DNA from 4 places in the Paenibacillus sp. CF095 genome. Region 1 is predicted to be linked to each of the others. Evidence: riboswitches for the same ligand, from Rfam matches in the RefSeq annotation. Region 1 holds a riboswitch; each other region holds the start of a gene.
What was found. Region 1 has a riboswitch for cyclic di-AMP ahead of BLS69_RS06095 (3D domain-containing protein). Riboswitches for the same ligand answer to the same signal wherever they lie in the genome.
Positions count from the first base shown of each region.

Region 1 (4,858 bases):
TATGGCAGAACTTGAAAATGCGAAGATTGGCGTCCAGAAAGGCTCCATTCAGGAAACGATCGGACAGAGTATTCCAGGAGCGAAGCTTACTGCGCTGGATAAAATCTCGGATATTGTGCTTCAACTGCAAACAAAACGCATTGACGCGGCAATCGTTGAAGATACCGTTGCTGCAGGTTATCTGGACGATATCATTGGACTTGCTGCTGCTGTTCCGGACGAAGAGCAAGCAGAAGCCGCAATCGGGATTCGTAAAGGTAATACCGAGCTGCTAGCTGCAGTAAATGGAACACTGGAGCGACTAAAAAGTGAAGATAAAATCAATCAGATGGTGACTGACGCCAGCCTCTTGATGGCGGATAAAGCGAACAAATCACAAAATATTTTCCAAGTATTCTGGGAGTACAAAAGTTTCTATGCTACAGGAGTAGGATACACACTTCTGTTGTCCGCACTGGGTGTTATTTTCGGGGTAATTATCGGATTAATCATCTGTTTGTTCCGTTTGCATGACGCTGCAATCTTGCGCTGGATCGGTACTGCTTACGTTGAAGTGATTCGTGGCACACCGATGCTGGTACAATTAATGATTATTTACTATGGTTTTTCCCTGAGCTTTGGCATTAACTTTACTGCACTTCAGGCAGGTATCATTACACTTTCAATCAATAGTGGTGCATATCTGGCAGAGATTTTCCGTGCGGGTATTCAAGGTGTAGATCGTGGTCAGTTGGAGGCAGCTCGTTCCCTAGGTATGGGAAGAGGCGATGCGATGCGTTATATCATATTGCCACAGGCCTTCAAAGCTGTATTACCGGCAATCGGTAATGAATTCATAACCATCATCAAGGAATCCTCTATTATCTCCGTTATCGGTATGGTGGACATTATGTATCAGGCAAGTGTGGTCAAAAACATTACGTATCAAGGCTTGAGTCCATTTTTGATTGCAGCAGCCATCTACTTTGTATTAACGTTCATTTTGTCCAAGCTGCTGGGACGACTGGAAAGGAAGTTGAGTGCAAGTGATAGACGTTAGACAATTACACAAATCTTATGGAAATAACGATGTGCTTAAAGGCATTAACGTGACAATTGGCAAAGGTGAGGTTGTCGTAGTCATCGGCCCTTCCGGTTCAGGTAAAAGTACTTTCTTACGTTGTCTGAATCTGTTGGAACAGCCTACCTCGGGTGAGATTGATTTTGAAGGCGTGTCAATCACTGATCCGAAGCACAACATTAATGCAACTCGGGAAAAAATGGGCATGGTGTTCCAGCATTTCAACCTGTTCCCACACAAAACGGTACAGCAAAACATCACGATTGCTCCAATTAAAGTGAAGAAACAATCCACTCAGGAAGCGGAGAAAATTGCTGCTGATCTGCTTAACACCGTGGGCTTGTACGATAAAAAAGATACATTCCCGAATCAGCTGTCTGGTGGACAGAAGCAACGGATCGCCATTGCTAGAGCATTGGCCATGCAGCCGCATGTGATGCTGTTTGACGAGCCTACTTCGGCACTGGACCCCGAGATGGTCGGTGAAGTGTTGGATGTCATGAAACGTCTTGCAGAAGGCGGGATGACGATGGTCATCGTAACACATGAGATGGGTTTTGCACGTGAAGTGGGAGACCGGATCCTGTTCATGGATGGCGGGGTTATTGTAGAAGAGGGAACACCTGATGAGGTGTTTGGAGCACCAAAAAATTCACGTACACGTGATTTTCTTGCGAAAGTACTCTAAACGAAGTGATCAAATAGCGTTACTGACTTCGAGTCGGTAACGCTATTTTTTATGGATAATAATCACGTATGAATTCGAAAAAGTAACTATTCTGTTACCAAATGTAAAGGATCGAGTCGTCCAATATTTCTAAAGTATCCAGTATTCTTACATATGCTTACGCGCTAAAAACCATTTGGTAAGAATTACTACAAGTTCAGGTTACAAAATTGTGATATATTGAACTCTGCCGAAACTTCCGGACAGGGAGTGCGGGGGATGTAACGATGCAGATTGTGCAGGGGGAAGATCTACAGCACACTGCTTGGGGTGAATTAGGGGTACATAACGTTTTAAATGTAATGAAGAACCTATAGGGTGGGCTCCTCATCCGAATCCGACAACTAACTTCGCAGGCACAATGAGGGAGGAAGACCATGATTAACAAGAAACGTATAGCCAAAACAGCAGTAGCATTATTGACAACAGCAATGCTCATTCAAGCCGTTCCGGCTCACGCCGATTCAGTTCATGTGGCCAAAGAAGGGGATACCTTCTACACCTTATCAAAACAATATGGAGTAGCAATGAACACGTTGGTTAAAGCAAATAACGACATTTCACCTTACAATATTTATGGTGGTTTGAAAATTACGATTCCCGGTAAGGCAAACAATGTAGCTGCCGCGGCGACGGAGAGCAAGACCCAAGCCAAAACGGTTACTACAGCAAGCTTGGACGTTAACGCAGATAACAAAGTGGTTCAAGCCTGGGGTAAAACATTTGATTACAGCAAAGCTGTGAACGTGAAAGCAACGGCATACTCTGCAGATCCGTCTGAAAATGGAGGATGGGGTGCAGTCGATTATTTCGGAAATGACCTTGAACTGGGTACGATTGCAGTTGATCCAAGTGTAATTCCACTCGGAACCAAAGTACTGGTAACTGGTCACAGCCATCCAGGATTGCCAAAACAGGCTTTTGTAGCCACAGCGCGTGATGTGGGCGGTGCAATCAAGGGTCACCGGATTGATATCTTTATCCCGGGTAGCAAACAGTCCGTAAGTACATTTGGTTTCCAGGATATCGAGCTGTATATTCTCAAGTAGAAAGTAAATTACATCTAACGAATTCAAATAGGGTGTCTGCCAGTCGCTAATTTGCGATTGAACAGCACCCTTTTAATATTGCATTATTTGCTATCACGGTCATCTTAATCTTTGGCCTTTGGCAATCCCAACATCTCGTCCAAGGTGACCAGTTCATATCCCCGGTTACGCAGTTCTTCAATTATTTCAGGCAATGCCTCAATCGTACCGTTCAGGTTAGATCCCACACCGCCTCCTGCATGTTGCAAAACGATGGAGCCAGGTTTCACGGCAGATAGGATGTTATCCTTCACCTCTTCCTTGGAGAGGCCTTTCCAGTCCAGTGAGTCAACGTTCCAGTTTACAATGCTATAGTGTTGTTTAGCAGCCCATTGCAGCTGTTCTTCATTAATGTCTCCATAAGGTGGCCGAATTATCTTGGGCGTATATCCCGCCAAATGTCGAATAATATCCCCGGTATGTAAAATTTGTTTGCGAAAGGCATTCATCGACAGCTTACTGAATTCAGGATGATTGTAGCTGTGATTACCAACCATATGCCCTTCCTTAACGATGCGTTTCACCAGATCCGGATGTTTCTCAGCACGACTACCCACGATGAAAAATGTAGCTCTGACATTGTTTTTCTTCAATACATCCAGCACTTGTGGAGTAAACCGTGGATCAGGTACATCATCAAAAGTCAGTGCAACCTTCTTTGTTGAAGGACCATTGGTTTTGAACGTATCGGCATATTTTTGACGTAACTGTCCCAATGTCAGTTGTTCTTCTTCCGCAGAATCTGAACCTGATACTGATTCACTTGACGGGCTTGAAACATCCCGCGATGAAACTGGAGCATGATATCCTCCGAGAAAAATAACGATAACCATCAGCATAATGAGGCGTACGCGCATAATAACGGCCTCCTTTTCCAAAATGACGTTCTCCTTGGTATGCCCGGGGGTTTCATAAAATATGCGTAGTGTGAGAAGTTTCATTGCGGATTTAGCTTATGACAGCCATAATTCCTCCATATATAACATATAGAAAAGGATAGGTGGATAGGATATGAGTACATATGATTTGAAATCCATACGTTTACAGGTGATTGAAGCAGGAGAGGATAAGGTTTTTCTCGTTACCGGAGGAAAGGCGCATATTGGCGCCGTAGCCACGTTCTACGTGGATCATGAGCGCGTCAGCGGGACGACGGTACATATTCCTGGGCATAAGGAACAAGAACTGTGTGAGCGGCTTGCCCGAAAGGCTGCCCTGCAGCTGAAAGTAACCGTTACGGTGATCATGGGTATCCATTTTGATTCCATCACGCGGATGCAGATCGACGAAATCGTGCAGACTGCAGAGAGGCTGATGGAGGATCATCTGAACAAAGATAAACGATCTTCCTGACATAAGAGCCATCGAATGTTTTGATTTTATTTGCTAAAATTGAAACGAGTTGTAGATTGTTACGTATGTATGTTTATATACGATGTAATATCGACTAGGAGGAATAACATAATGTCCATTTTCAAACGTTTGCGTGATCTAACCATGTCTAACATCAATGCCATTATTGACAAGGCGGAAGATCCAATCAAGATGACAGACCAATATATCCGTGACATGCAAGAGGATCTGGAAGATGCGGAGAAAGCAGTAGCTCAACAGATCGCCATTGAGAAGAAATTCAAGCAGTTATTCGAAGAGCAGGAAGCTCTTGTGAAGAAACGTGAAGAGCAGGCGCATACGGCGGCACGTGCTCAGAATCTGGATTTGGCTCGACGTGCTCTGGAAGAGAAAAAGGCTGCTGAAGAGAAGATGGCTGAGTACAAAACCAGCTATGACCAAAACAAGGCTTCTGCAGATAACCTGCGTGGCAAGCTCGACGAGATGCGTAAGCAACTGACTCAAATGAAGAACAAACGCGAAACACTGGTAGCCCGCTACAATGCAGCAAAAGCCCAAACGGAAATCAACAAAGCGTTGAATGGGTTTGGTTCTGATACTGCAAGTGCTGGTATGAAGCGTATGGAAGAG
Region 1 is NZ_FMZN01000001.1:1,375,196-1,380,053, forward strand. It holds gene BLS69_RS06085 (ABC transporter substrate-binding protein/permease) at 1-1,039, shown strand, start outside; gene BLS69_RS06090 (amino acid ABC transporter ATP-binding protein) at 1,026-1,748, shown strand; cyclic di-AMP (ydaO/yuaA leader) riboswitch at 1,966-2,162, shown strand; gene BLS69_RS06095 (3D domain-containing protein) at 2,165-2,836, shown strand; gene BLS69_RS06100 (polysaccharide deacetylase family protein) at 2,941-3,732, opposite strand; gene BLS69_RS06105 (prenylated flavin chaperone LpdD) at 3,887-4,228, shown strand; gene BLS69_RS06110 (PspA/IM30 family protein) at 4,340-4,858, shown strand, end outside.

Region 2 (4,858 bases), on a different contig from region 1:
TCGAATAAGGCTGCATCACTTCTCCTAGGATTGGGATCAAGCGCTGATCAATCTCTACGGCTGTGACAGGACCGGCTACCCGAGCCAGTCGCTCCGTAAGGGCTCCAATACCCGGCCCGATCTCTAACGCGCCCTTGGACTCGTCCAAATCGGCTGCATTAACAATTTTGTTCAGTATATTTTGATCGATCAGAAAGTTCTGACCCAGACTTTTCTTAAATGAGAATCCGTGTCTTTGAATAATCTCTTTGGTTCGCTTGGGCGTTGCAATTTCTATCGTCTCTTCCATATCCTTCATATGCTCACAATCCTTCACGTTCAATTTGCGCTAATGCTGTAGAGAACTCTTCCCGTGTAATCTGAAATACACTGAGACGTTTGTGGAACTGCTTCCCGTTACAATAACCGATGCCCAGCAGATTGCCCATCTCCATGCGACGTGCAGCAGCCTGCGGATGCACAATAAGTCCTGCCGCGATCAGGTCCTCCCAATCGATCAGGCTCGGAGCACCTTCGTATGAAGTATGTACACGCGCCAGAGCATGACGGATCGCCTCCGGTGAGGCATTCTCCACCCCAATGTCACCTTTGCGTGTTGCATCGGCCTCCGGAATGAAGGCATGTTTACAGCCAGGGACCTTATTCGCAATAATTTTACGAATGCGTTCGCCAGCATGATCCGGATCTGTCAGTACAATGACTCCCCGTCTCTCCTGAGCAAGCGCAATCCGCTTCAGAATGCGTTGGTTGATGGCTGATCCACCTGTTTCTATTGTATCGGCTTCAACGGCCCGACGGATAGCTACCGTATCGTCACGGCCTTCCACCACAATGACTTCTTTTATCATGTTCCATTTCTTCCTTTCTAACGCAAAAAGAAGAGGAATATCCTCTTCTCTGCCAAACGGCGGGGGAGACTGAATTCAGACTCCTCCGCCGCATATTCCGCATGAATCATTCATGCAACTATTTTATAGCATTCCCATTTCAAAGTAAAACGATTTTAGTTCGCTTCCGGCTTCACCGGACCGATCACGTAGACCGTCTTGCCTTTTTTACGTCCAAAATTCAGGGCATGCTTCACACTGTCATAATATACATCAATTTTATTGCCTTTGATGGCACCGCCTGTATCTTCCGCACGACGGAATCCCAGACCTTCGATATATACCCACCAGCCAATTGGAATGACTTTGGGATCAACCGCAATGGTGCGCCCTTCCGTTACACGAGTACCGGAAGCTGTTTTAGTACCAATGCCCGGCTCTTCGGAAGAGTAGGCAGTCATGGATACATTTTTAAGTACTTTAGAGTATTTAAAAGAAGTCCCGGATACGGTAATCACTTTGCTGCCCGAGGCAGATGTTTTCTTCGAGTTCGTTGTTGTAGCCTTTTTGGTTGTTGAAGTTTGAGCCGATACGGTCTGAATCTCAGGTTCTTTCACGACCGGTTTTGCTTTGGTGCCGACAGCGATCACTTTATCTACACGATTATTCGCGACAGATTTGCCGACCATTTTTTTGGAGACCAATTCTCCATCCTGAAATACCTTTTCGATATGCTGCACAATTGTGCCTTCTTTGCCGTTCACAACGACACGGTTATCCCCTTTGTACAAGCTAGGGTCAGCCGTTTTAATGACTTTGTAAGCGATCGGTTGCTCTACATCCACTGTACGCTTTGTTACGCGCACTACACGGATCTTCATCTCCGCTTTGATGGCAGTTCCAAGCGCCGGATACACTTTATCATTACTTTCAACTTGAATACCTGATTTTTGGATTGCATCTTCTACCGATGAATCGGTTGTATACAGAGTCTTGGTGTCTCCGTCTGCCGTAATGTTAACTGGAACGGCCCGCTCAATAACGATTCGGTCTCCATCTGTAATCGCCCCATTCATGGACATGGATACCTTATCGTGAGGGCTGACTGTGATCGACTGCTCCTCCAGCATTTCCTGAAGCATTCCTGTACGAGTCTCTACCACCTGAGCCTTGCCATCAATAACCAGTGAAATTTGTTTCCCGGCCTGACCGTAAACGACTAACAAGATCATGATTGTAAGCGCAATTGAGAAAATCGCGATCAATGCCATTTGACGCATGTTCTCATGCTTCCACCGCAACGCGAAAGACTTACTGGATGATCGTGACTCATGGGTCTCTTCTGGTTGGAATGTGCCCACTTCTCCGTCCTCCTTCATAGCCTCGCCGTCTAAAGTAATGCATGATGTCTTTGACGTGACTATACCAAATTTTCTACAGAACACAGATCGGACCAACATAATCCGGTTCTGCACCATGAATCAATCTTCGCAACATGATGTCATCCTCCTGAATACCTACCGTATGATGACAATATTTCTTTTATTCAAAAACAAAAAAGCCAAAGAAAGAGTGTAAGAGGAACTCTTTCGTGGCTTCCGAATGATTTTGAATATCGGAAATTCATGCACGAGGTTGCCTCTCTTTTTCCGCTTGCGAGGTTAGCTGTCGGGTTCGGGCGAAAGAGAGCCGCCCTATCTTGGGTCACCCGCTCATGGCGGACGCCCTTGAATTCACCCCGAGACCCAAAGAAGAAATCAAATACGGCTTCGCAGTTCCCTTCGCTGCTTTTGGGTCAGCGAACGTTGCGCATCGGCCAAATACACCGATGTTTAAGCCCTATTGGTTCCCCCGCTCTCCGTTAACGGAGACTCAGCGAGACTGATTCATGAAAGTAATGTTGTTTCATCGGAAAGTGTCCCTTTGTTCATCCCCCGAACATCTGTCCAATTTTCCGCACAACAATTCACTGAAAAGATGATATCCTGTTTTGATGCATGTTGTAAAGCGTTGATCAAGTACGTTTTTCTGAATATTTGGTTAAAATATTGTAATATTCTTGATTTATTTGAATCAAAGGGCAAATTAACTCCGCTTACCTGCCTTTTTCACCTCATTTGCTCGTTTTTTTAACGAATTCCAAATCGTTCCATGGCATTTTTGGTTGTTATTGCTGCAATTTCCTCCACCGAAATGCCTTTAATTTCCGCAGCTGCCTCTGCAACCAGACGTACATGCGCTGTCTCATTTCGTTTCCCACGATAAGGGTGAGGTGTCAAATATGGAGCATCTGTTTCAATGAAAAACCGGTCCATAGGAACCTTCTCCAGTACCTCTTTGGGCTGCTTTGCATTTTTGAATGTGATCGGTCCTCCGAAGGAGAGATGGAAGCCCATATCGAGACAACTTTTCGCTGTTTCCCAGCTGCCCGAGAACGAGTGCATCACACCACCAACTTCACTCGCTTTCTCTTCACGCAAAATTCTTATGATATCCTCATGTGCATCCCGATTATGAATGACAATTGGCATGTTCACTTCACGCGCCAAAGCAATTTGTTGTCGTAATACGCGATGCTGTATTTCCTTCGGTGAAGTATCCCAGTGATAATCCAATCCAATCTCACCGATCGCAACCACTTTTTCATGCTTGCATAAAGATGCAATCCACTCCAAATCACCCTCCTGCATTGTGATCGCATCTACTGGATGCCACCCTACAGCTGCATAGATAAAGTCATATGTTTCAGCGAGTTTCATTGTAGTTGGAATCGTCTCCCGGTTAAAGCCAATGTTGATCATGCGACCAACTCCTGCATCCACAGCACGCTGAATCATGTCCTCGCGGTCCTCGTCGAATTGTGGTGCATCCAGATGTGTATGTGTGTCGAACAGCATCATGTTTGTATCTCCCTTCATGTCGAAATTACGACTATCTTCTTTTTCAAAATTCAATTTGTAAAATTCAATAATTCAATGACTCATACATAAAACATTTTGGGTATCTGTGTATTACATCATTACGTTTGTTTCTTCACAACTACAATATATAGAAGATATACGGATATTCTGATCTATATATTGCTGATTGTACCCATTCTACCTGCTTGCATTTACAAAATTATGTCGATCTACATATACTCCCCATTAAAGCAGATTACTGTATCATGAAAAATAGCTCTTTTAGAAAGTGTTTTGATATCGAAATTCTTCATCGGATTATACCCACACGATTACAAGAAATAGGGGCGTATATGTGACGGTAATTCGTGAATAATCGCATCCACCTTGTTTTGCGGGTAATACAAATGATGTTTCCCTCGGTGAAGCCCACTGATGGAACGGACAATGTCAGATACTTCTGACAACTCACGTAAATTGTCCTGTCGATCCAGAAGAAGAATCTGCTTATCTGTGGATTCATCCGGACGAAACACATCATACGGATTATCCGAAGGAAAATCAATTTCAAGATCATATTCGGGATCGAGACCAGCCTGTACAAAAGCTTCCCGAATCTCTTCCATCATTGTCAAGTCGACCTGTTCAAGCTCTACATACTTATATAACTTGCGATCCATAAAACGTTCGCATAACTCACTCAGAACAGTATCGTCCTCCTTGCGCCACTGCGTAAATGCCGTCTGAATTAATGCTTCATCCAACTGCAAATATTCATCTACGGATAATTCTCCTTCAAATAGTTGAGGGAGTGGATCAATCATGAAGCGGAATTGAAAACCATGCTGTATGAGTGTTTTCGCTCGCTTGAATATTTGCCGCAATATAATTTCAGAACTACGAGTCACCGGATGGAAGTAAATCTGCCAATACATCTGATACCGAGACATTAGGTAATCCTCCACAGCATGCATGCCTGACTCCTTGACTACAATCCGCCCATGATAAGGACGCAGCATCCGAAGGATACGATCAAGGTCAATCGTGCCGTAATTTACACCTGTAAAATAGGCATCCCTGAGCAAATAATCCATTCGGTCTGCATCAAGCGGACTGGTCACCAAGTTCACC
Region 2 is NZ_FMZN01000010.1:13,723-18,580, reverse strand. It holds gene rsmA (16S rRNA (adenine(1518)-N(6)/adenine(1519)-N(6))-dimethyltransferase RsmA) at 1-298, opposite strand, end outside; gene rnmV (ribonuclease M5) at 303-848, opposite strand; gene BLS69_RS30585 (3D domain-containing protein) at 1,004-2,188, opposite strand; cyclic di-AMP (ydaO/yuaA leader) riboswitch at 2,462-2,715, opposite strand; gene BLS69_RS30580 (TatD family hydrolase) at 2,957-3,727, opposite strand; gene BLS69_RS30575 (HD domain-containing protein) at 4,060-4,858, opposite strand, start outside.
Region 2: it holds a riboswitch for cyclic di-AMP, as region 1 does, so the genes downstream of both, BLS69_RS30585 (3D domain-containing protein) here and BLS69_RS06095 (3D domain-containing protein) in region 1, are expected to answer to the same signal.

Region 3 (4,858 bases), on a different contig from region 1:
CGTAGGCAGTCTCAATATGGATCTCGTGGTGAAGACAGACACGATTCCGGAAGAGGGAGAGACGGTGAGCGGTGAGGAGCTGCATTATCTCGCTGGTGGCAAAGGGGCCAACCAGGCTGTTGCCGCTGCGCGTCTGGGTGGACAGACTACGATGATTGGTGCGGTGGGATCGGACGGTTTTGGCGAACGTCTGCTGCACAGTCTGACGAAAAGTGGTGCAGATGCCTCGCAGGTTCGCATATTGGAAGACACGGTTACAGGGACGGCCTCCATTTGGCTCTCTCGGGGAGACAACCGGATTATCGTTATTCCTGGTGCGAATGGGCAAGTGGTGCCTGAGATGCTGGAAGAGGCGGATACGGTAAAAAGCCTGACTGCAGCCGCAGCGGTGCTGCTGCAGCTGGAGATCCCGCTGCCAGCGGTTACCCGCGCCGCCCAACTGGCGGCTGAAGGCAGCGCATTGGTGGTGCTCAACCCGGCTCCCGCGGTGCCGGGTCTGCCCCAGGAGCTCCTGCGGTGCGTCGACGTTGTCACGCCGAACCGCAGTGAGCTTGCCGTGCTTACCGGCCGGGATCATCTCCGGCCGGAAGACCTGGATGCGGCGGTCGCAGAGCTCGCCGCATCCCTCGGGGCCGCTGTCGTCACGACGCTCGGCCCCGAGGGGGCTGTGTACGCGGCGGCGCCTGGCGGCCGCGTACAAGCAGGGCGTGCCGGCGCTTGCCGTGCGCCCGGCTACGCCGTAAGCGCCGTCGATACGACCGGCGCTGGCGATTGCTTCAACGGCGCGCTGGCAGTAGCCCTCGCGCGCGGTGAGACTTTGGACGCGGCCGTAGGCTTTGCCATGGGTGCGGCCGCGTTATCCGTGACAAAGCTCGGCGCCCAGTCCGGGATGCCGTCCGCACGTGAAGTTGAGGCCTTTCTGGCTGAGCACGCGGCAGAGGCCTGATAATTGGTATAACAAAGAGGCTCTTATTCTCCCAAAAGGGGATTAAGGGCCTCTTCATTATGTGCGTGCAGAGATTATTTCTTCTCTGACAGCCACATGGCGATATTTGCAATCTCTTCATCCTGCAGTTTGCCCTTGAAGGAAGGCATACCACCTTTACCTTTGACAATCGTAGAATAGATCTTCTCCAGATCATCCTGGCTGCCGATATTGGCCAGAGCAGGTCCTACGCCACCTTGAAGCTGATCCCCGTGACAGGAGATACAATTGGCTTTGACCAGTGCTTCAGCCTGTCCGGCATCCAATGTTACTTCCGGCATGGTTGGCTTGGCTTCTTCAGCCACTTCTTCTTTCCCTGGAAGCGTAAACATTAAAACAATAGCTAAAGCGCATGCTGCAAAAAATACTCCGCTCATGATCCATTTGTGCATCCCTTATGTCCCCTCCAGAATGAAAGATCATCTAACCTGAAACTATCCATATCATTATAACGGAACCTGTACTGACATCATAGCATTTTGTGGGAATTTTTTGAACTAATCACATAACAAGGGGCAAATTTAGTTGTTTTGCAATGGATTCTAACCGCGAGGCCCTTCATAAACCATACAGTGAAAGGGCTTCAAGCCGCTTGGGGTCTGTCGTTCGTATGTATCTTGGGTGACAAATCCACTCTTCAGATAGACTTGAATGGCACGAGCATTCCAAGTGAGTACTTCCAGATCAATCTCGTTCGTGGGATTTCGGCGAATGGCTTCCTGTACAATGGCAGTGACAAAAGCTGTCCCTTGACCCTGACCACACAGCTCTGGATGCATGCCAAGGCCAATCCGGGTTACCCCTTCAAGTGGGAAGTATTGAGCAAACCCACATATACGATCGTTCTGATCCAGGACGATCGCATATTGCTCCTGCCGCAGCTGTGCATCTCCGAATTCCACTTCCAGAGCTTTCATCTGGTCCCAGGGGAGCCAGCTGTAGATATTGTAAGGCGGGTCATACTGCCAACTGCAGATAAGCTCCGCATGTTCTTCTCGCATGGGTACAACGTGAAACGTCACAGGGGTTTCCTTCATACACCTGCATGCTCCTTTCCTTGAAACAGAACTCTTTGTCCACTCTACAAAAGAGATGTTCATTTAGCAAGTCTTCCTTCTCAAGAAAAAAAATGAAACAAAAGTTCCGGTAATTCCGTTTATATTATAACGGGATGGGTAAAAACATCATAAGGGCACGGACGAACGAACGCAAAATGAACCTGTTGATGTCGCAGGATATGCCCTGAGTATAACTTGCAACATGAATAAGGATTGAAGCACAAAAAAACCGCCGGATACATTCCTGCGGAGAATGTACCGGGCGGTTCTGTTATGCTTCTTGCTTCGTTCCAGTATGGTTAATGGTTACAGCATCATGTTGCTCAGCTTGTCCCTAGTCAAGGGCCAGTGATTCATATGCGTCCGTGCTCATAATCCGTTTCGCGCCAACATAACGATTGGCCCAATAGCTTTCACTCAATGCACTGATCGTAACGCCTTTGGAAGAAGAGGAGTGTGCGAACTTTCCATCCCCTACAAAGATTCCTACATGTGATACGCCTTTACCTGTTGTATTAAAGAACACCAGATCGCCAGCTCTCATTTCCATGCGTGATACGGAATCGCCCATGTCGAATTGGGAACTGGATTGGCGTGCCAAATCAATACCCAACTTGTCGAATACATACCGTGTAAATCCGGAGCAGTCAAAGCCGTTAAGCGTTGTTCCCCCACTTTTGTATGTAGTTCCCATTGCTGAATCAATTACTGTGTCCATCTTTGAATCTGCGAATGCGCTACCTGCACCAAGCGATAAAGCGAATGTGATGCTAAGTACAGCTGCGGTTAATTTCTTCTTGAACAAGAGATATTCCCCTTCCAACGCCTGCGAGGTTAGCTTAAGGATTCGGTTGAAGGTCCCCTATGATCCCTCTGTAGCAAGATCAATTCACCCATAACTGGTTCCCCCGCTTCCCAGGTGCCAGGAATTTGGCTATGCTAGTTATGCACCTGCGAAATCAAGAAATGACGATTTAATTTTAAGTAGTTACAAATATGAATGTAAAGATTACAAAGTTGTTACTAAAAACTCACTGCGATTATTGTAACAGAGGAGTACGGCTTTGGCAACGTTTAGCAACAAATTTAGCAAAAAAAACCTCGACCTTTGACGGGGAAAGGTTGAGGTTTGCCTATTTATAAGTACATATTAGGCCGTGAGTTTAACATACGATGGTAACAATTTTTAAACTATCTGCTCTCACCTTTGGATATTTTGGACTGCCATAATCGGAAATGGCTGCATATTTTCCACAGACTTAATAGACATCTAGCAAGTGGATACGTCTGTTGTAGTATAAGTCCGGTAAGTCCCGTTAATAACCATGAGGCTGAAGTGAATGAACCAAAGACGAGCAGGTGTACTCCGCCCAGCAGGAGTGCAATGCCGATTACAGCGATGAGATGACGCAGTGCAATCCAGAGTGCTTTGAGAATACCGTGAGCCCCGCCTTCTCCTTCTGGTGCCGACACACCGAACTGCATGTAGAGTATGGCATGGTGGATGATCCAACCATATACAATCCAGGCAGCAACATAAGGTATACCAGGCAAAAGTAATTGAAGGGAATGAAATCCGTCCATGAGAATCGAGTAGAGCTTCGGTATGAGCCAGTAGGCGGGCAGAAGTATCAATAAAGTACGTATGGTGTGGAGCAGCAGCATCGGTTTCCACAGATTTTTGATTCCGCGGACAAAGGGGATGCGCTCTTCTGTAGAATTAAAGTGCTGAAGTGAGTAGAGCAGTCCTGCCTGAATGAGGGGGCTGATCAACATGCGAACCAGTAGCATGCCCCCTAGAATCCATAGATAACGATGAACCTCCGGATGGGTAGACAGGTTGAGTTGACTTTCCATTTTGAACAAAAGTGTACTCAGTTCCCCGGCATCAGAATCTGGATAGCGCAGGAGTAGGGGGATGACCGCCGATTGTACCATTCGATAGAAGAAATATCCCCAAATGAGTTGATATAGAAATAAGAGTGCGGCAATGAACATATGCTGACGGACGAGAAACCAGCCTTCACGTATTTTTGCTTTCACCGTTTCCACCTCACCATGACAGACCTCCGAATATGGCTTCTATTAGTTTGGTTACACTCATGCTCCAGCGGGATTTCGCTTGCTCATCTAGTCCGGATTTCAGGAAATTGTTCATATGGCGGTTCTCCAGCACGATCGAGTACAGGGGATCGGTCATGGCCCAGGATACGGGGGATGTGTGAGTTAATTTATAGGTGATGCGATCTTCTTTGCCATTCCATTGCTTGGTGAGGATATGTCCGTCTTCAAAAGCAATGCGAACAGGAACGGCGTTGTAATCACTCCCTTTTTTTGCGATCGTCACGGATGACTCGTACAATGTTTGACCGTCTTTCTGTACGGGCGTAACACGAATCTTCTCTACAGCAAAGTCAGCCATCCCGTTACCATAGACATATTGATCAAAATAATCAGACCAGGAAGTGCGGGTCACTTGTTCCACAACGTTCTGAAAATCAGCCGAAGTGGGATGTTTGAAGCGGTACTTCTTCACATAGGTAGAGAGAATGCGTTCCATCGTTTTCGCCCCGACTTGATGTTCGATCCCAAGCAATACAAGCTTGCCACGTGTATAGACATTGGCTGCATACTCATTCTGTGAATCAAACTTCCAAGATTCTTGTGTTAAGGATGACGGAGACGTAACCAGTCCCGATTGTACCGGCAGATTCGGAATCAATCCGTATTCCTGCTCCATCAGTTTGTCTTCTGCATAAGAGGTGAACCCCTCATCCAGCCAGGCTTCCTCGAATTCGTTGCTGGCAACCATGCC
Region 3 is NZ_FMZN01000012.1:28,575-33,432, reverse strand. It holds gene rbsK (ribokinase) at 1-946, shown strand, start outside; gene BLS69_RS31390 (c-type cytochrome) at 1,021-1,377, opposite strand; gene BLS69_RS31385 (GNAT family N-acetyltransferase) at 1,528-2,022, opposite strand; gene BLS69_RS31380 (C40 family peptidase) at 2,378-2,848, opposite strand; cyclic di-AMP (ydaO/yuaA leader) riboswitch at 2,852-2,989, opposite strand; gene BLS69_RS31375 (hypothetical protein) at 3,235-4,086, opposite strand; gene BLS69_RS31370 (M1 family metallopeptidase) at 4,097-4,858, opposite strand, start outside.
Region 3: it holds a riboswitch for cyclic di-AMP, as region 1 does, so the genes downstream of both, BLS69_RS31380 (C40 family peptidase) here and BLS69_RS06095 (3D domain-containing protein) in region 1, are expected to answer to the same signal.

Region 4 (4,858 bases), 2.4 Mb from region 1:
ATCGCGCTGACACTGGCCCTGTTCATCAATGCAGCCATCCTGATTGTATCTGCTGCTGTATTCCACAGTGCTGGTATGACACAGGTTGCCGAGATCGCAGATGCGTACCATCTGCTGACACCTCTATTGGGTACTACGGTTGCAAGTATTCTGTTCGGTGTGGCGCTGTTAGCATCAGGTCAGAACTCCACCCTTACAGGTACACTCGCTGGGCAGATCGTTATGGAAGGTTTCCTGAACATTCGAATTCCGGCTTGGCTGCGCAGACTGGTCACACGTCTGATCGCCATCATCCCGGCGGTAATTGTCACAGCCATTGCAGGAGAACATGGCACAGAAGAACTGCTCATTTTGAGCCAGGTCGTGCTGTCTCTTCAATTACCCTTTGCTGTAATTCCCCTGGTGATGTTCACGAGTGATAAAAAAAGCATGGGTGCATTCGCCAACAAATTGTGGCTCAAAATCATCTCATGGGTCATTGCCGCGATTATCGTTGTGCTGAATGTATATCTGATCATTCAGACGATTCGGTTATTCTAATCTCGTTCTTATCGACTAAATACTAAAAAGGCTGATCAACTGCGGTATTCTATACCCAAGTTGATCAGCCTTTATTGTTGCAATACAGCAACATGTTTCCTTTTATAATAAAACGCTAAACTCTAATAAACAATTATCTAATCCTGATTGGGCACCAGTAATGGCAGGAGTTCATCCAATGAATTAACAGTCCAATCCGCACGTTCGTCATCCGATCGGTCTGGCTGGAATCTTCCGTAACCCTGCATAATCCGAATTGTACGCATGCCCAGCTTCCGAGCAGGTATAATGTCGTTATCGATCCGATCGCCGATCATGACGGCTTCCTCCGGTTCACAACCGGCCTGCTTCAAGGCCACAGCGTATAACTCAGGGTCTGGCTTGGACACTCCTTCTTCAGCCGAACACGCCAGAACATCAACATACTTCCGCAAGCCGTAGCTCTCCAGTCTTTCTTCCGTTCCAGGACTCTGATTGGCAATAATGCCAATACGATAATACCGTGACAACTGCTGAAGAACGGAATCCGCTGAAGGAAAAGGACGTTCAAGATCTTTTTGAAACTTCAGCTTGTCCTGAATCTGTTTCTGGTGTCCCTCGTCTTCAACGAATGTGCGAATCGCCACTCTCATAGGCCATTGCTCATATTTTCGGTAACAGTTCGCGAACAGTTCGCGTACCGCCTCAATCTTTACCGGATATCCCAAAGCACAGGCTTCACGGACGAACTGTCCGATAATATCATCAACCGGCTCCCATTCATCCACCAGCGTATCTCCAACATCAAAAAACAACCATTTCAATCCACCTACATCCGGCACGCCAATTCCTCCTTGTAAGCCACAGGTGATTCCTGATCCAAATCTAAAAGTTCGTGTTCAAAAAGTCTTGAACTACCTTTAAAACCATAAAAAAGAAGACTCACCATCATGCATGAGTCTCCTCAAATTTCCGTTTATCGATACATTCAATTATAACAGGCACCTTACACCTGAGCAATCACAAGCTATGGCATTACCCATTGAGGAGAAAGCCAACTTCCCCATTGAGCGAATATACAATCCGGTCTGCGCCCATGCCCCGATAGATGCCCTTAGGATGACTCTGCTCTGTAATGACGCACAGGGATTTCGATGTCCATGAACGGCAGATCTGTAAATAACGACAGGTCAGATTCAGGCTGTTCTCGAAAATAAACACGTTGCCTACGCTGCCCTGCGGCAAAAACCATTTTTGAGCTGCAGCCGTATTCATGCGAATGACATGTTCTACTCCGATTCTACGGAGTCTGCGCTCTTCCCCTGCACTGTTGGTTAGAACGGCAAACGGCATTTTTTTGTACATCAGCAATTTGATAAATTTGCGTCCTGCTTCATTTGGAGCAGTCACTAAGATCATCTCAGTATCCATCATTCGTTCCTCCCTTGGCGTGAAAAGACAACAAAAAAGAAGCGTGGGGGACCAAGGCCTCCCGAACGCTTCTTAAAGAACCCATGGCGAAAACGCCATGAACCAGCGTACGGCTTGTTGCCTCTCCCTTTAACGCTTACGAGGTTAGCTGACGGATTCGGGCGCGAGAGTCGCCCTATTTCCGGCTGTCACCGGAAAATTCACCCCATGAATGCCTACTGTCCTGGACAGCGCATTCTGTTGGTTCCCCCGTTTCCCACTCATCAATGAATGGAAACTCAGCGATTAAAACATCGTTCGTATATCTTAAAATAAGATCGAGCGATATTATCGTTTGTTTCGTTTTTCAGGTACAATTTAGTTTAAATTGAAATTACGTTATGAATCATACACCCGCGCCATGTCGGTGTAAAGTCCGCACAGATCACCGAATCGACAGATTTTCGGCAATACTCACATATAATAGCGCTTACAACAAGGTCATACTCTATCCATCTCTTTAAATCTATCTAATTCTCACTCTGACGAAAATCACTACGCATTTCATTCACGCATTCTGCACAACTTGCCTCTTTTGATTCATTTAACACCATATTAGTTTTGCATTATTTAATTGTAACCAATATAATAAGAGGTATCAGATGATATCATGGAGGCGATTTAGATGACAGTCTACGATTACAAAGTGAATACCCTTCGCGGTCAAGAAGTTGAAATGTCCGACTACCGTGACAAAGTGTTACTGATTGTGAATACGGCAAGCTCATGCGGCCTTACACCTCAATTCAAAGGTCTGCAAGAATTGCAAGACAAGTTCAAGGATGCGCCATTTGAAGTCCTTGGTTTTCCAAGCAACCAGTTTGCCCAGGAAAAAGGATCTTCCGACGATATCGCCGAGTTCTGTCAGATGAATTATGGCGTGAGCTTCCCTATGTTTGAGAAAATTGATGTGAACGGCTCAAGCGCTCACCCTCTCTTCCAGCACCTTAGCACAGAAGCTCCTGGCCTGCTCGGCTCCAAAGCAATCAAATGGAATTTCACCAAATTTCTTGTGGATCAGAACGGACAGGTAATTAAACGTTATGCTCCCAAAACAACACCGGACAAGATTGAAGAAGATATCAAGAACTTGCTGCAAAAATAATACATTGGCCACCCGTAGCCGGAAGGTAGAGCAGCATTGCCCCGGTAATGGATGGCCTTTTTTATCAACTTTGATGTCAAACTGTTCAAAAAGACAAAAAAAGAAGCCTTCCATTAATGGAAAGCTTCTTTTTAATCGTTCATATGATGCGGTCGAGAGGACTCGAACCTCCACGGGCATACGCCCACTACCCCCTCAAGATAGCGTGTCTGCCATTCCACCACGACCGCATGTCGTAAATAATCGGCAACAGAATTGATTATACCGGGTTCAGAACCAAAAGTAAAGTATTTTTTAATACTTCTTTTTCAGCTAGGCATTTTCATCAAAAATCGCATAATCTCGTCATCTTTACCCATGAACTGCATACATTAGATTTGATCCCCTCCTTTCCGGATTGAGCTGATCTTATTGATTCATTTATATCTAGTCCTCCCTGCACTTCGCAGATATTTAACCTTATATGTTATATAAAATAACACATATATTGAATTTCAGATTTAAATACATTAAATTCAACTGATACTATTGACAAAAAGCGGACATTTATGGGATGATAACTATCATATAATTCGGATTTTTAAACACAAAGTAAACAAAAAGGAATATAAATGTTACTTTAAGTGACATTTAACGAACACAGGAGGCGAATGATTGTGAACCGTGGGAATAAGCTGCTCGATTATGTCAAACTGCTTGATTCCTCTATTCAGGTTGGAGGGTTCACCCATTCCTTCGGCATGGATATCCATATCAGGGAGGGTACCATTCGTAATGCTGAAGATCTCGAATCATTCATGCGTTGTCAGTTGCATCCGAGCATCGTTCGTCTAGAAGGTATGGCCATCAAAGGCATCTATACCGCAGCAGATCACAAGGATACATGGCGGATAGCTCTAATCGACAAGCTCGTCCATGTTCAGCGAACCCCTGGAGATCTCAGAGAACAAGCTGCCGCCATGGGTAAACGATTGATCAGACTTGCACGCGCTCTGCACCCCTGGATTGAATTCAGCCAGCTCGAACAGATCTTTGCCAAATACGATTCGGTTGGCTGCCTCTCCACTGTTCACGCCTGGATTAACCACCACCTCGACATCCCGGTCGAGGAGGCGGTCCTTGGTTACCTGCATTCAGCCATGAATGCCTGCATAACCGAAGCCTCCAAAGTCATTCCCCTGAACAACGATACAACCAAGGATCTGATGGTCCGCCTGGCCACAGATCTGGAGAATGAATGGAAGACCGTCAGCGCCTCGGCTGCGGATGGACTGGCACAGCCAACCTCGATGTCCATGAAATCATTTTTCCCCAGTTTCCATATGCTTGGAGCTGGACTTCATGCCTACAGGGCCTAATCCTCTTCCTCCTCATACCTGCTCCCCTTTATTCAGACAAACTAAAAAACACGCGGCAACCTCCTTGCCGACGTGTTTTTTGTCATTTTATTTGTTTTATTTACGTATTTACGCCATTTATCATCACAAAATACACTTTTTTCCGTCTTTTTTAATTGTTAGATGACGAATTTACGTATATAATGAAACATACAGCTCGCATTTCTATATATTTTACATGAAGAAAGGGCGGCTGAATACTACATTCTAACCAGGGGTGAACCCTTTTGAACAAGAAAAAACCAGTTACACCGTTCGGATGGGCCATCAAACGACGGCTAACCGAACTTCAAGTGGACCAGAAGACCTTTTGTGAACAGCATGGCATCCCACCCTATCGTTTATCCAATCTTATTCACGGCACACG
Region 4 is NZ_FMZN01000001.1:3,784,624-3,789,481, forward strand. It holds gene BLS69_RS16775 (Nramp family divalent metal transporter) at 1-540, shown strand, start outside; gene BLS69_RS16780 (HAD family hydrolase) at 678-1,361, opposite strand; gene BLS69_RS16785 (HAD family hydrolase) at 1,555-1,953, opposite strand; cyclic di-AMP (ydaO/yuaA leader) riboswitch at 2,069-2,244, opposite strand; gene BLS69_RS16790 (glutathione peroxidase) at 2,615-3,094, shown strand; tRNA gene BLS69_RS16795 (tRNA-Leu) at 3,242-3,324, opposite strand; gene BLS69_RS16800 (urease accessory protein UreF) at 3,751-4,452, shown strand; gene BLS69_RS16805 (hypothetical protein) at 4,719-4,858, shown strand, end outside.
Region 4: it holds a riboswitch for cyclic di-AMP, as region 1 does, so the genes downstream of both, BLS69_RS16785 (HAD family hydrolase) here and BLS69_RS06095 (3D domain-containing protein) in region 1, are expected to answer to the same signal.